DNA from 2 places in the Exiguobacterium sp. HSB13 genome. Region 2 is predicted to be linked to the other one. Evidence: riboswitches for the same ligand, from Rfam matches in the RefSeq annotation. Region 2 holds a riboswitch; the other holds the start of a gene.
The links. A riboswitch is a leader RNA that binds a small molecule or an ion and turns the genes downstream of it on or off. The one in region 2 is predicted to bind FMN.

Region 1 (5,527 bases), 430 kb from region 2:
CTTGACGGCAGGAAACGGCTCGTTCGCGGCGCGTCCACTCGGAGTAGCGGATGCAGAACGCTTCGAAGAAACGAACTTACACTATTTCGTCAACGACATGGAACGTTTCAAGGATCGCCAAGTCGTCTTACTGGGTGGCGGTGACTCAGCAGTTGACTGGTCATTGATGCTTGAGCCGATCGCAAAATCCGTCACGCTCGTCCACCGTCGTGATAAGTTCCGTGCCCATGAACATTCGGTCGAATTGTTACACGATTCGTCCGTCAACGTCATGACGCCGTATACACTTGAATCAGTTACAGGTGAGACGCACATCGAGACGCTGACGTTCAAACATGCTGAAAGTGGTGAAGTCGTCGTCGTCGCTGCGGACGATGTCGTCTGTAACTTCGGCTTCGTCTCGTCACTCGGACCGCTTAAAGAATGGGAAGTTGAATTCGAACGCAATTCGATTCGCGTCAACTCGAAGATGGAGACAGCGATTCCAGGTGTCTTCGCTTGTGGTGATATCGCGACTTACGAAGGACGCGTTAAACTGATCGCAACAGGATTCGGTGAAGCACCGATCGCCGTTAACCAAGCGAAGCTTCTCGTTGATCCATCTGCTCGTCACCCGCAACACTCGACGAGTCTATTCGAAAAAGTAACGAATCATTCTTGAGATATATGTGAATGACTGCAAATGATGAGAGGTCGGATTCCGGATGACATACCGGAGCCCGACCTCTCATTTTGATGGAATCACACTTAAGATGTTGAAAACGTCCGATTTCATACGGATGATCTTTTAACAGGTATCCGGTAAACCCGTTGTACGAGTTCCACTCCACCACGCTCAATCGTCGATTCTTCGAAGACCTGACCACCAAATCGTTCGTAAAACCGACACGCAGGATTATCTCGCAAGACAGAAACCTGCATTGTCTCATACTCCGCTAAATCATCAGCAATCTGGTGAAACAACGCTTTCCCGAATCCCTGCCCTTGAGACGCTTGTAAGACATAAATCGCATAGAGCTCCCCTTCACGCGCATCACTTCGATTCGGTCCACCTTGCGCAAATCCGACGATTTCGTCTTCTGATTCCACAACATACACGTGCTCATCGACTAACGTCTGCTCCCATTGTTTCGTCCGTTTCGCATGCGACAACTGTGCTAAATACGAAGCCGGGATGATCCCTTGATACGTCTCACGCCAGGCATCGATATGAACGTGCGCGATGGCTGACGCATCTTCAAGACGTGCTTTACGGATACTCATAACGCAATGATGAAGCGACGTGTTTCGCGTCCATTACGAACAGTCGGCTCGATTTCTCGTCCGCCGTTCGCTAAGATGACACGACGTGATGCTAGATTATCAACGCCACACGTCAGTAGTACTTGATCCAGTCCACGTTGTCGTGCTTCTTCAAGCGCCAATCGAAGACCAGTCGTCGCATACCCTTTCTGACGCTCAGATGGTCGGATCCCGTATCCGATGTGTCCGCCGTATAACTTCAAGTTCTCCGTCAAATCATGCCGGAAGTTCAGCGCACCGACGATTCGTTGCCCGTCGACCATCCAGTACGTCGAATGGGTGACAAGACCCGGTCTGACCGTCGTCTCCATCTCCTTGAGTTCCGCAAAATAAGCGCCGAGTGGTTCATATGTGTCTCCGACTGCTTCCGGCACGATCGCTTCGCCCGACTCTCGCCAGTCTTCTAAAAAGGCGCGGTACTCCGTCTCCCACGCAAGAGTTGGTTTCATCAACTGCATCATTGGTGATTGCGCACCTCCTCTTCAATCAAACGATCGAGCCAGTCATCGACATGTTGGAACAGATAGCCCGCTTGTTTCGCAGCTGTTGTATCCATATAGAAATCGCGTTCTGGCGCAAGCGGTGATTCATCCTCTCCTTTTGCGACGAGTTGACTTGTCGTTCCCGCAACGCGGTCGATTTTATCCAATAGGTCTTGAATCGATAAGACACCGTCACTTGCAGCATTGATCGGTCCCGTCAGTTCCGAGCGACCACACCACTCAAGAAAGGCAGCGGCTTCGTAACTTGAGATATAACCCATCTTTGCGTATGTGTTTTCAGCAACGATCGGACGCCCGTCAAGCGCCCGCTTGATATGAAAAACAAGTCGCTCCGTATAGTCATCGGGTCCGAGAACGACCGGGAAACGGACGGCAACGACTGGGAACGTCGCCCTTTGGAAGAAATAACTCTCCGCTTGGCGCTTCCCTTCGCCATATCCATGTTCCTTCTCAAGATCATATTTCCCGGGAAACGGGTTATAGGCACGCTCGGTGATATTCGCACCACCGTCTTCATAGACAGACATCGTCGACGTCAACACGTAGCGTCCGACTTTTCCTTCAAACGCGTCGACCGCGAGCTTCGCTTGATACGGTGTGAAACAGATATTGTCATAGATGACATCCCAGTGCTGTTGGCTCAAGTCCTTCATCGTACTGCTTGATGTCCGGTCCCCTTTGAAGAATGTCAAGCCCTTCGCGACCGGTGGAGTATGCTCGCCGCGTGTGACGATCGTCACATCATCCCCTGAATCGGCTAACCGAATCGCTAAGCGTCGTCCAAAATAGCGTGTTCCCCCGAAGATCAATACTTTTCTCATCTTGAAGCCCTCCCTGTTCGTAGTAGCATTCACTCTCTTAATATTTCGAGTCAACGGAACAGGTCTCCTGTAGAAGGCAATAAAAAAAATCGTGGACGATGTCCACGATTGGATTCATTAACAGCCACCCGGTGTCCCAGCATTTGTTGCTGTTCGGAACGATGTCCCGCAACCGCATGTTGCGATGGCATTCGGATTCGTGATCGTGAATCCGCCGCCGAGCATCGACTGCTTATAATCGATTTCCAGTCCTTTGACGACCGGGTAATCTTTTTCGTCCACGATGACGGTCACGCCGTGCTGTTCGAAAACGAGATCCGTTTCTTTCTGTTGGTCGAATCCCATTCCGTACGACAGACCACTACATCCACCACCTTGGACGAGCATCCGAAGATTCCGTTCATCTGCTGGTGCCTGCGCCATCATGTCCTGGACTTGTAGCGCTGCTGCCTCCGTTAAATGGATCATGTCATCACCTTCCTTTTCTTTAGTATACGCAACTTCTGAGCGAATCGAAACCTAGTTGCTTGAAACTATCTTGAATTCGTTGTATAAATGGTATGTACAACAAAATAATCGTTCCATCTTCAGGGCAGGGTGAAATTCCCGACCGGCGGTAAACAACTCTTCTTGAGTTGAAGCCCGCGAGCGAATAGGGCGCTATTTGCTGATTCTGTGTAATTCAGGAGCCGACAGTATAGTCTGGATGGGAGAAGATGGCGGCATGAGTTTGAATTTGATCGATTTTTGCAACAATCGATTAGGTTTATTTAATGCGGACTTCTCCCCTGTTGATCTCATCAATAGGGGTTTCTTTATGGACGCAGTCATGCCAATACTTCATCGAGAGGAACGAGCAAAAGGAGACAATACTCGTATGAAACGCACACAAAAAATGGTCACTCTGTCAATGTTAGGTTCAATCTCATTTGTTCTTATGCTTATCAATTTTCCACTGCCGTTCTTACCGAACTATCTGAAGATCGACTTCAGTGATGTTCCTGCTCTCGTCGCAGCGATCATGTTCTCACCGGTCGCAGGTGTCATCGTCGAAGCACTGAAGAACGTGCTATACTACATCTTCCGCGGAAGTGGTGTTCCGGTCGGAGAATTCGCGAACTTCGCTGCTGGCATCGCATTCGTGCTTCCTGTCAGCTGGTTCTACCATAAAAAGAAATCAACACAAGGTCTCGCAACTGGTCTCGTCGCTGGTACGATCACGATGGCACTCGGTCTTGCGATTCTCAACTATATCTTGATCCTTCCAGCGTACGCATGGTTCCTCGGTATGGACTACATGGCGGATCCAGCTGTCAAATGGACAGCGATCACAGCCGGTATCTTACCGTTTAACGTCATCAAGGCGTTGTTCATCTCGGCACTCTTCATTCCGTTGTTCTTGAAACTACGACCATGGATGATGCGCCGTCAACAATCTGCCTGATCCGAAAAGCTGCGCCCGCTGACGGACACGAATCCCTTCGTTCAGACGAACGAGGGGATTTTTTGGCTGTCCGTGCTCACAGCTCATTCTCTTCGATTTTTAGGTAAATCTTTTCAAGCAACTCTTCCGGCGTCTCGCCTACGACGGTCTCACCATCGACGAGACAAAAATGATCAAGCGAACAAATGCCGCAATAGCCGAGGCAACCGTATTCGACGACGTCGACGTTCGGATCACGTTCGAGTTGCTCCATGACGACCTGTGTACCAGCCGCTAAGTTACTGATACAAAATTCAATAATCGGATTCACTTTTTTTCCTCCTTCAAGCAGGAAACGACCTGCCTCATGTCGTATTATACAAGGTCAGACTGATTTAGGGGAACTAAGGGGGATTTTACGTTATGAAGCAATTGGTCGTACTCGGCGGAGGATATGGTGGAATGCGGATTTGTGAGCGATTCAAGGACGAGGAAGTTGCCGTCACGCTCGTCGACCGTCTACCGTACCACGCACTCAAAACGGAATATTACGCACTCGCAGCAGGTACATTATCAGATCGAGATGTCCGGATTGAATTTCCGGAGGGGAAACATCTTACTTATAAATATGGACATGTCATTAAAATCTCACCAGAGACGAATACGGTCCACCTGCAGGACGGATCAGAATTATTCTATGATGACTTGATCATCGCCCTCGGTTGCGAGGATAAATACCACAACATTCCGGGTGCTCAAGAGTTTACATACAGCATCCAGACACTTGAAGAATCGCGCAAGACACAGCAAGCGATCTGTGGTCTGTCACCGGGGTCCGTCGTCTCGATCGTCGGTGCTGGTCTATCTGGTGTTGAACTTGCCAGTGAACTGCATGAAAGCCGGAAGGATTTAACGATTCGTCTGTTCGACCGCGGTCCATCCGTCTTGTCATTCTTATCCGACAAAGTCTCATCTTACGTCCAGGAATGGTTCGAGGAGCATGACGTGGAAGTCATCAACAATTCGAACGTCACGCTCGTCACAGCGGACGACGTGCGTAACGGCGACGATACGTACCCGTCGGACTTGACGATTTGGACGGCAGGTACGCAGCCGGTCAAGGTCGTTCGTGATCTCGGCTTTGCTGCAGACAGTGGTGGTCGGATCAAATTGACGGAACATCACCATGTACCAGAATACGATAACGTCTTCGTCATCGGCGATTGTGCCAGCTTGCCGTATGCGCCAAGCGGTCAACTCGCAGAACATCAGGCAGAACAAGTCGTCGACGTCTTGCAAGCGAAGTGGCAAGGGAAAAAATTGCCGAAACTGCCAGAAATCAAACTGCGCGGGATGCTCGGATCGCTCGGGAAATCAGACGGTTTTGGGATCGTCATGGGCAAGCAAGCGCTGACGGGGAAAGTCCCACGTCTCTTAAAGTCCGGTGTCTTATGGAAACACAAAAAGATTAAATGAGC
Region 2 (5,527 bases):
GCAGTAGCAATTGGAGCAACACTAACGACGATTTTATTTGCCGGGTGCGCAGCATCAGGAGAAGACGAAAAGACGATCAAACTCGGTGTCAGCGGTTCGGATACCCAAGTTTGGGACTACGTCGCGAAAAAAGCAGAGAAGGAAGGCATCAAAATCGAGCTCGTCAAGTTCTCCGATTATGTCCAGCCGAACATGGCACTGGCTGAGGGCGAGATCGACGCCAATGCCTTCCAGACGATTTCCTACTTCAACGCCTTCAAGAAGGAACACAAGTTGAAGCTGTCACCGATCGCGACGACCGTCATTGCACCGATGGGGATCTACTCGGATAAATACAAGGACGTCAAAGACATTCCGGTCGGCGGAAAAATCGCCGTTCCGAACGAAGCGACGAACATGGGACGCGCCCTCTTGTTACTGCAAGAAGCCGGTCTGATCAAGTTACCGGACGACTTCGACGGCAACGGTTCAGTCGATAAGATCGTCGAGAATCCGAAGAAACTGAAAATCGTCCCGATCGTTGCCGGACAAACACCGCGCGTCTTACCGGACGTCGCGGCATCGATCATCAACAATGGCATTGCCGTTGACGCTGGCTTCAATCCGATCAAGGACTCGATCGTCCATGAGAACGAGACAGCAAAACCATACATCAATATCATCGCAACACGGACGGAAGACAAAAACAAAAAAGAATTGAAAAAAATCGCGTCGCTTTACCAACAAAAAGATGTCGCGGCTTTCATCAAAAAAGAATACAAAGGTAGTACGATCCCGACGTTCGTTCCACTAAGCGACATCGGCGAATAAATTCAAAAGGAGAGTGGACTATATGACGACACCAGTACGCACGACATGGGTAGAGACGATTGAACAAGACATCGAACAAAAACGAGAATCGTATCTTGAGACGAGTCACCGGATTCATGCGACACCGGAAATCGGGAACGAGGAATTCTTTGCTTCGCGGCTCCATGCGGAACGTCTGACGGCTGAAGGATTTACGGTAGAACTTGGTGTCGCGGGGCACGATACCGCATTCTTCGCGAAGAAGTCGAGCGACCGATCAGGCGCGACGATTGCCTTTCTGGCAGAATATGATGCGTTGCCAGGCATCGGGCACGCATGCGGTCATAATATCATCGGCACGACGAGTGTTGCGGCAGCGATTGCGCTTAGTAAAGTGCTCGATGAAGTCGGTGGAAGTGTCGTCGTGCTGGGAACACCGGCCGAAGAAGGTGGACCGAACGGTAGTGCGAAAGGTAGTTTCGTCAAACATCAGTTGCTGGAAGGGATCGATGCAGCCTTAATGGTCCATCCGTCCGGACAAACACGGATCACGGGTTCTTCGCTTGCGGTCGATCCGCTCGACTTTGCCTTTACGGGTCGTCCGGCGCATGCTGCGGCGTCACCGGAAGAAGGCATCAATGCCCTCGACGCGGTCATCCAACTCTTCAACGGCATCAATGCCTTACGTCAGCAGTTACCGGACGATGTCCGGATCCACGGAATCATCACGCATGGTGGCGATGCACCGAACATCATCCCGGAATACGCAAAAGCGCGTTTCTTCATCCGGGCGACGACACGGGAACGACTGAATGCCGTCACGGAAAAAGTCAAAGCCGTTGCCCAAGGCGCGGCACTTGCGACCGGGGCGACGCTTGACGTCATCGCCTTCCAAAATGAAGTCGATAACCTCGTCTTCAACCGGGCGTTCGACCGTCTGTTCCAAGAAGAAGCAGAAGCGCTCGGTGAAACGGTCCACTTGGACGAACGCCCGGGTCTTGGCTCGACGGATGCCGGTAACATCAGTCAAGTCATCCCGACAATCCATCCGTATATCAAGATTGGACCAGATGATCTCGTCGCCCATACGGAAGCGTTCAAAGAAGCGGCTCGTTCGGAAGCAGGGGATGAAGCATTGATCACAGGGGCAAAAATTCTCGCTCGAACAGCGCTTCGCGTCCTTGCAGATGAACGGACGCGCGGGGCGATTGCTCAAGAATTCCACGACCGGAAGAACGGGTATTTGTAAGCGGAAAACGACGACTGGACACACTGTTATCAGGTGATCCAGTCGTTTTTGCGATGTAGTCGATGACGAATTGGTGAGAGATGACAGAACTGGAGCGAAATCAAAAAAGAGACAAGACAGAAGCATTTGCGCTTTGTTTTCTTGAAAAAGATATGCTAGGCTAAAGTTGTATAACTCAATAATCCAGTTCTTCGGGGTAGGGTGAAAATCCCAACCGGCGGTGATGCGATCAATCGATCGACGAGCCCGCGACCCATGATGTACGCATCATGGCTGACTTGGTGAGATTCCAGGGCCGACGGTAAAGTCCGGATGGGAGAAGAACGAAACGACGCGATTCAAGCTGTTTTCTGAAAAAATGTTTTCAGGAGACGGTCTCTTTCTGCATGAAAAAATGCAGGAAGCGAACCGTGTATTTCGTGAACCCTTCTATACAGATGCCCCTTTTTCAAGGGGTGTCTTTTTTCATTTGAAAGGAGTGAACGCGATGTCACAGATGATGAGTTATGCCATGCAATTAGCACATATGTTACACGGACAAACAAGTCCGAATCCAAGTGTCGGCTGTGTCATCGTCAAACAAGGACGCATCATTGGCTTTGGTGCACATCGGTTTGCCGGTGGTCCGCACGCGGAAGTCGAAGCCTTGCGAATGGCAGGAGAAGCCGCCCGTGGTGCTGATCTCTACGTGACGCTTGAGCCGTGCAATCATCACGGCAAGACGCCACCATGCACGGAAGCGATTCTACAAGCCGGAATCAAACGGGTCTTCGTCGCAACGGAAGACAAACATGCGATCGTCGCCGGTTCAGGAATCAAACGCCTACAAGACGCGGGACTCGAAGTCGAGGTCGGCTTGTTACGACATGAGGCAGAAGCTCTCTACACGGAATTCTGGAAGACAATCGAACAAAAACGTCCGACCGTGACTGTCAAAATCGCTCAGACGATGAACGGGATCGCAGCGACAGGTGAACAACGCTGGATCACGTCAGAAGAAGCACGCGCGAACGGTCGCGCCCTCCGTGGACGCCACGATGCAGTCCTCGTCGGCAGTGAGACGGTCCTCATCGATGATCCGGCACTGACTTTACGCGCGGCGTCAGGCATCGAACCGATTCGAGTAATCGTCGACCGCCGTGGTCGGATCCCGGAGACGGCGCAAGTCTTCCGCGATGGTAAAAATCCAACCTACTGGCTGACGAGTGTTCCGCGGGTCAGTCATGATCAAGTGACGGTCCTCGTCGGTGAATATGAGACGCCAGAAGCGATTTTGAAACGCTTATACGAACAAGACATCCGCAGTGTCTTGATTGAAGGTGGACCGACGATTCAAGCCGCTTTCCTTGAGGCGGATCTCGTTGATCGGCTTGAAGTCTACCAAGCCCCATCGATTTTTGAAGGCGATGCGTGGAATAGTCAACACGATATCGAAGATCGTTTTCAAATCGACCAGGTTGAGACGGTCGGACCGGATCTCCATCTGACGTACATCCGAAAGGAGGAGACGACATGTTCACCGGATTGATTGAAGAAGTCGGGACCTTAAAACGAAAGATTCCGCGACCGAATGGATTAGCGCTTGAAATTGAAGCGCACCGGGTGCTCGAAGGAACGAAGATTGGTGACAGCATCGCCGTCGACGGGATTTGTTTGACCGTCACGTCGATGAGCCCGACTGGTTTTACGGCAGATGCCGTCCATGACACGATCCGGTCAACAGCACTCGGTACGTATCGGGTCGGCAGTCCGCTGCAACTTGAACGGGCAATGCCAGCAGACGGACGCTTTGGTGGCCATTTCGTCAGTGGACACATCGACGGGACGGCACGGTTGATCAGTCGGCGACCGGACGGGGAAGCGATGGTCTATACGTTTGATGTCGGATCGTGGCAAAAGTATTGTATTCCGAAAGGATCGATTGCGATCAATGGCACGAGCCTGACGTTGCAACGCGTCACGCCGGAAACGATCTCGATTTCACTGATTCCGCACTCCCGTCAAGTAACGACGTTTGATCGATTGGCAAGCGGCGCAGTCGTCAATATTGAATGTGACATGATGGCGAAGCACCTCTATCATTTCACACAACACGAGAAGCAGACGGACTGGGCAGCATTCTTAGGAGGCGACATGTAATGAATGGATTCGACTTGATTGAAGAAGCGATAGAAGATTTGAAAAAAGGACGACCGATCATCGTCTGTGATGACGAGGACCGTGAGAATGAGGGCGATCTCGTCATGCTCGCGGAACACGCGACACCAGAAAACATCAACTTCATGATCACGCATGGAAAAGGACTCGTCTGCGTACCAGTCAGTCCGCGGATTGCACAACGACTCGAACTTGCTCCGATGACAGCGAATAATACGGACCCACATGGGACGGCATTCACACTCAGTATCGATCATGAAGACGCGAAAACCGGTATCAGCGCTGAAGAACGGTCGCTAACGATCCAGCGGATGCTAACCGATGGACCGGAACGGTTTAAACGACCAGGTCATATCTTCCCGTTGATCGCAAAAGAAGGCGGTGTCCGGGAACGACGCGGACATACGGAAGCGGGCGTTGATCTTGCCCATCTTGCCGGCAGCGATGAGATCGCCGTCATCTGTGAAATTATTAAGGAAGATGGCACGATGGCACGGGTGGATGATCTACTTCTCTATAAGGAAGAACACGGTTTAAAACTGATTACGATCGAAGCACTCGTCGCCTATCTCGAGCGTCCATTGACGCGGGAAGCGGAAGTGTTGCTTCCGACGACGTTCGGAGCTTTTCGGATGATCGGCTATACGACACAAGACGATAAAGAACACGTCGCTGTCTTGTCCGGTGAAGCGCACGACGGCATGCTCGTCCGGCTGCACTCGGAATGTCTGACAGGAGACGTCTTCGGTTCGAAACGTTGCGATTGTGGTCCGCAACTTGATGCGGCACTCGAACGGATCGAACGAGAAGGTGGCGCCGTCCTCTATTTACGTCAGGAAGGACGCGGCATCGGTCTGATGGCGAAGTTAAAAGCGTATGAATTACAAGAACAAGGACTTGATACTGTCGAAGCGAACCATGCACTCGGTTATCCGACGGACATGCGTGACTATACGGTCGCGGCCAATATGTTGCGCGATCTAGGCGTGACGAAGATCCGCTTGATGACGAATAATCCGGATAAACAACGGGTGCTCGAACAAGAAGGGATCGAAGTCATCGAACGTGTACCCCATCAAGTACCGGCTGAACCAGAAAATCAGCGCTATCTGAAAACAAAACAAACGAAACTCGGGCACTGGCTCGACATCCAAGGAGGACACACATCATGATCTACGAAGGTTTCTTAACAGGAGAAGGACTACGCGTCGCAATCGTCGCAGCACGTTTTAACGAATTGATCACATCAAAACTCGTCGGTGGAGCAAACGACGCTTTCCGCCGCCACGGTGTTGCAGCGGATGCTGTCGATACAGCGTGGGTTCCTGGGGC

Region 1: it holds a riboswitch for FMN, as region 2 does, so the genes downstream of both, ACZGCQ_RS09280 (ECF transporter S component) here and ribD (bifunctional diaminohydroxyphosphoribosylaminopyrimidine deaminase/5-amino-6-(5-phosphoribosylamino)uracil reductase RibD) in region 2, are expected to answer to the same signal.

Annotation. Positions count from the first base shown of each region.
Region 1 is NZ_JBUZOM010000001.1:1,747,849-1,753,375, forward strand. It holds gene ACZGCQ_RS09255 (NAD(P)/FAD-dependent oxidoreductase) at 1-661, shown strand, start outside; gene ACZGCQ_RS09260 (N-acetyltransferase family protein) at 772-1,263, opposite strand; gene ACZGCQ_RS09265 (GNAT family N-acetyltransferase) at 1,260-1,763, opposite strand; gene ACZGCQ_RS09270 (NAD-dependent epimerase/dehydratase family protein) at 1,760-2,626, opposite strand; gene ACZGCQ_RS09275 (HesB/IscA family protein) at 2,744-3,094, opposite strand; FMN riboswitch at 3,206-3,348, shown strand; gene ACZGCQ_RS09280 (ECF transporter S component) at 3,504-4,070, shown strand; gene ACZGCQ_RS09285 (YuzB family protein) at 4,147-4,380, opposite strand; gene ACZGCQ_RS09290 (NAD(P)/FAD-dependent oxidoreductase) at 4,473-5,525, shown strand.
Region 2 is NZ_JBUZOM010000001.1:2,176,564-2,182,090, reverse strand. It holds gene ACZGCQ_RS11355 (MetQ/NlpA family ABC transporter substrate-binding protein) at 1-810, shown strand, start outside; gene ACZGCQ_RS11350 (M20 family metallopeptidase) at 833-2,038, shown strand; FMN riboswitch at 2,222-2,366, shown strand; gene ribD (bifunctional diaminohydroxyphosphoribosylaminopyrimidine deaminase/5-amino-6-(5-phosphoribosylamino)uracil reductase RibD) at 2,526-3,566, shown strand; gene ribE (riboflavin synthase) at 3,551-4,177, shown strand; gene ribA (GTP cyclohydrolase II) at 4,177-5,367, shown strand; gene ribH (6,7-dimethyl-8-ribityllumazine synthase) at 5,364-5,527, shown strand, end outside.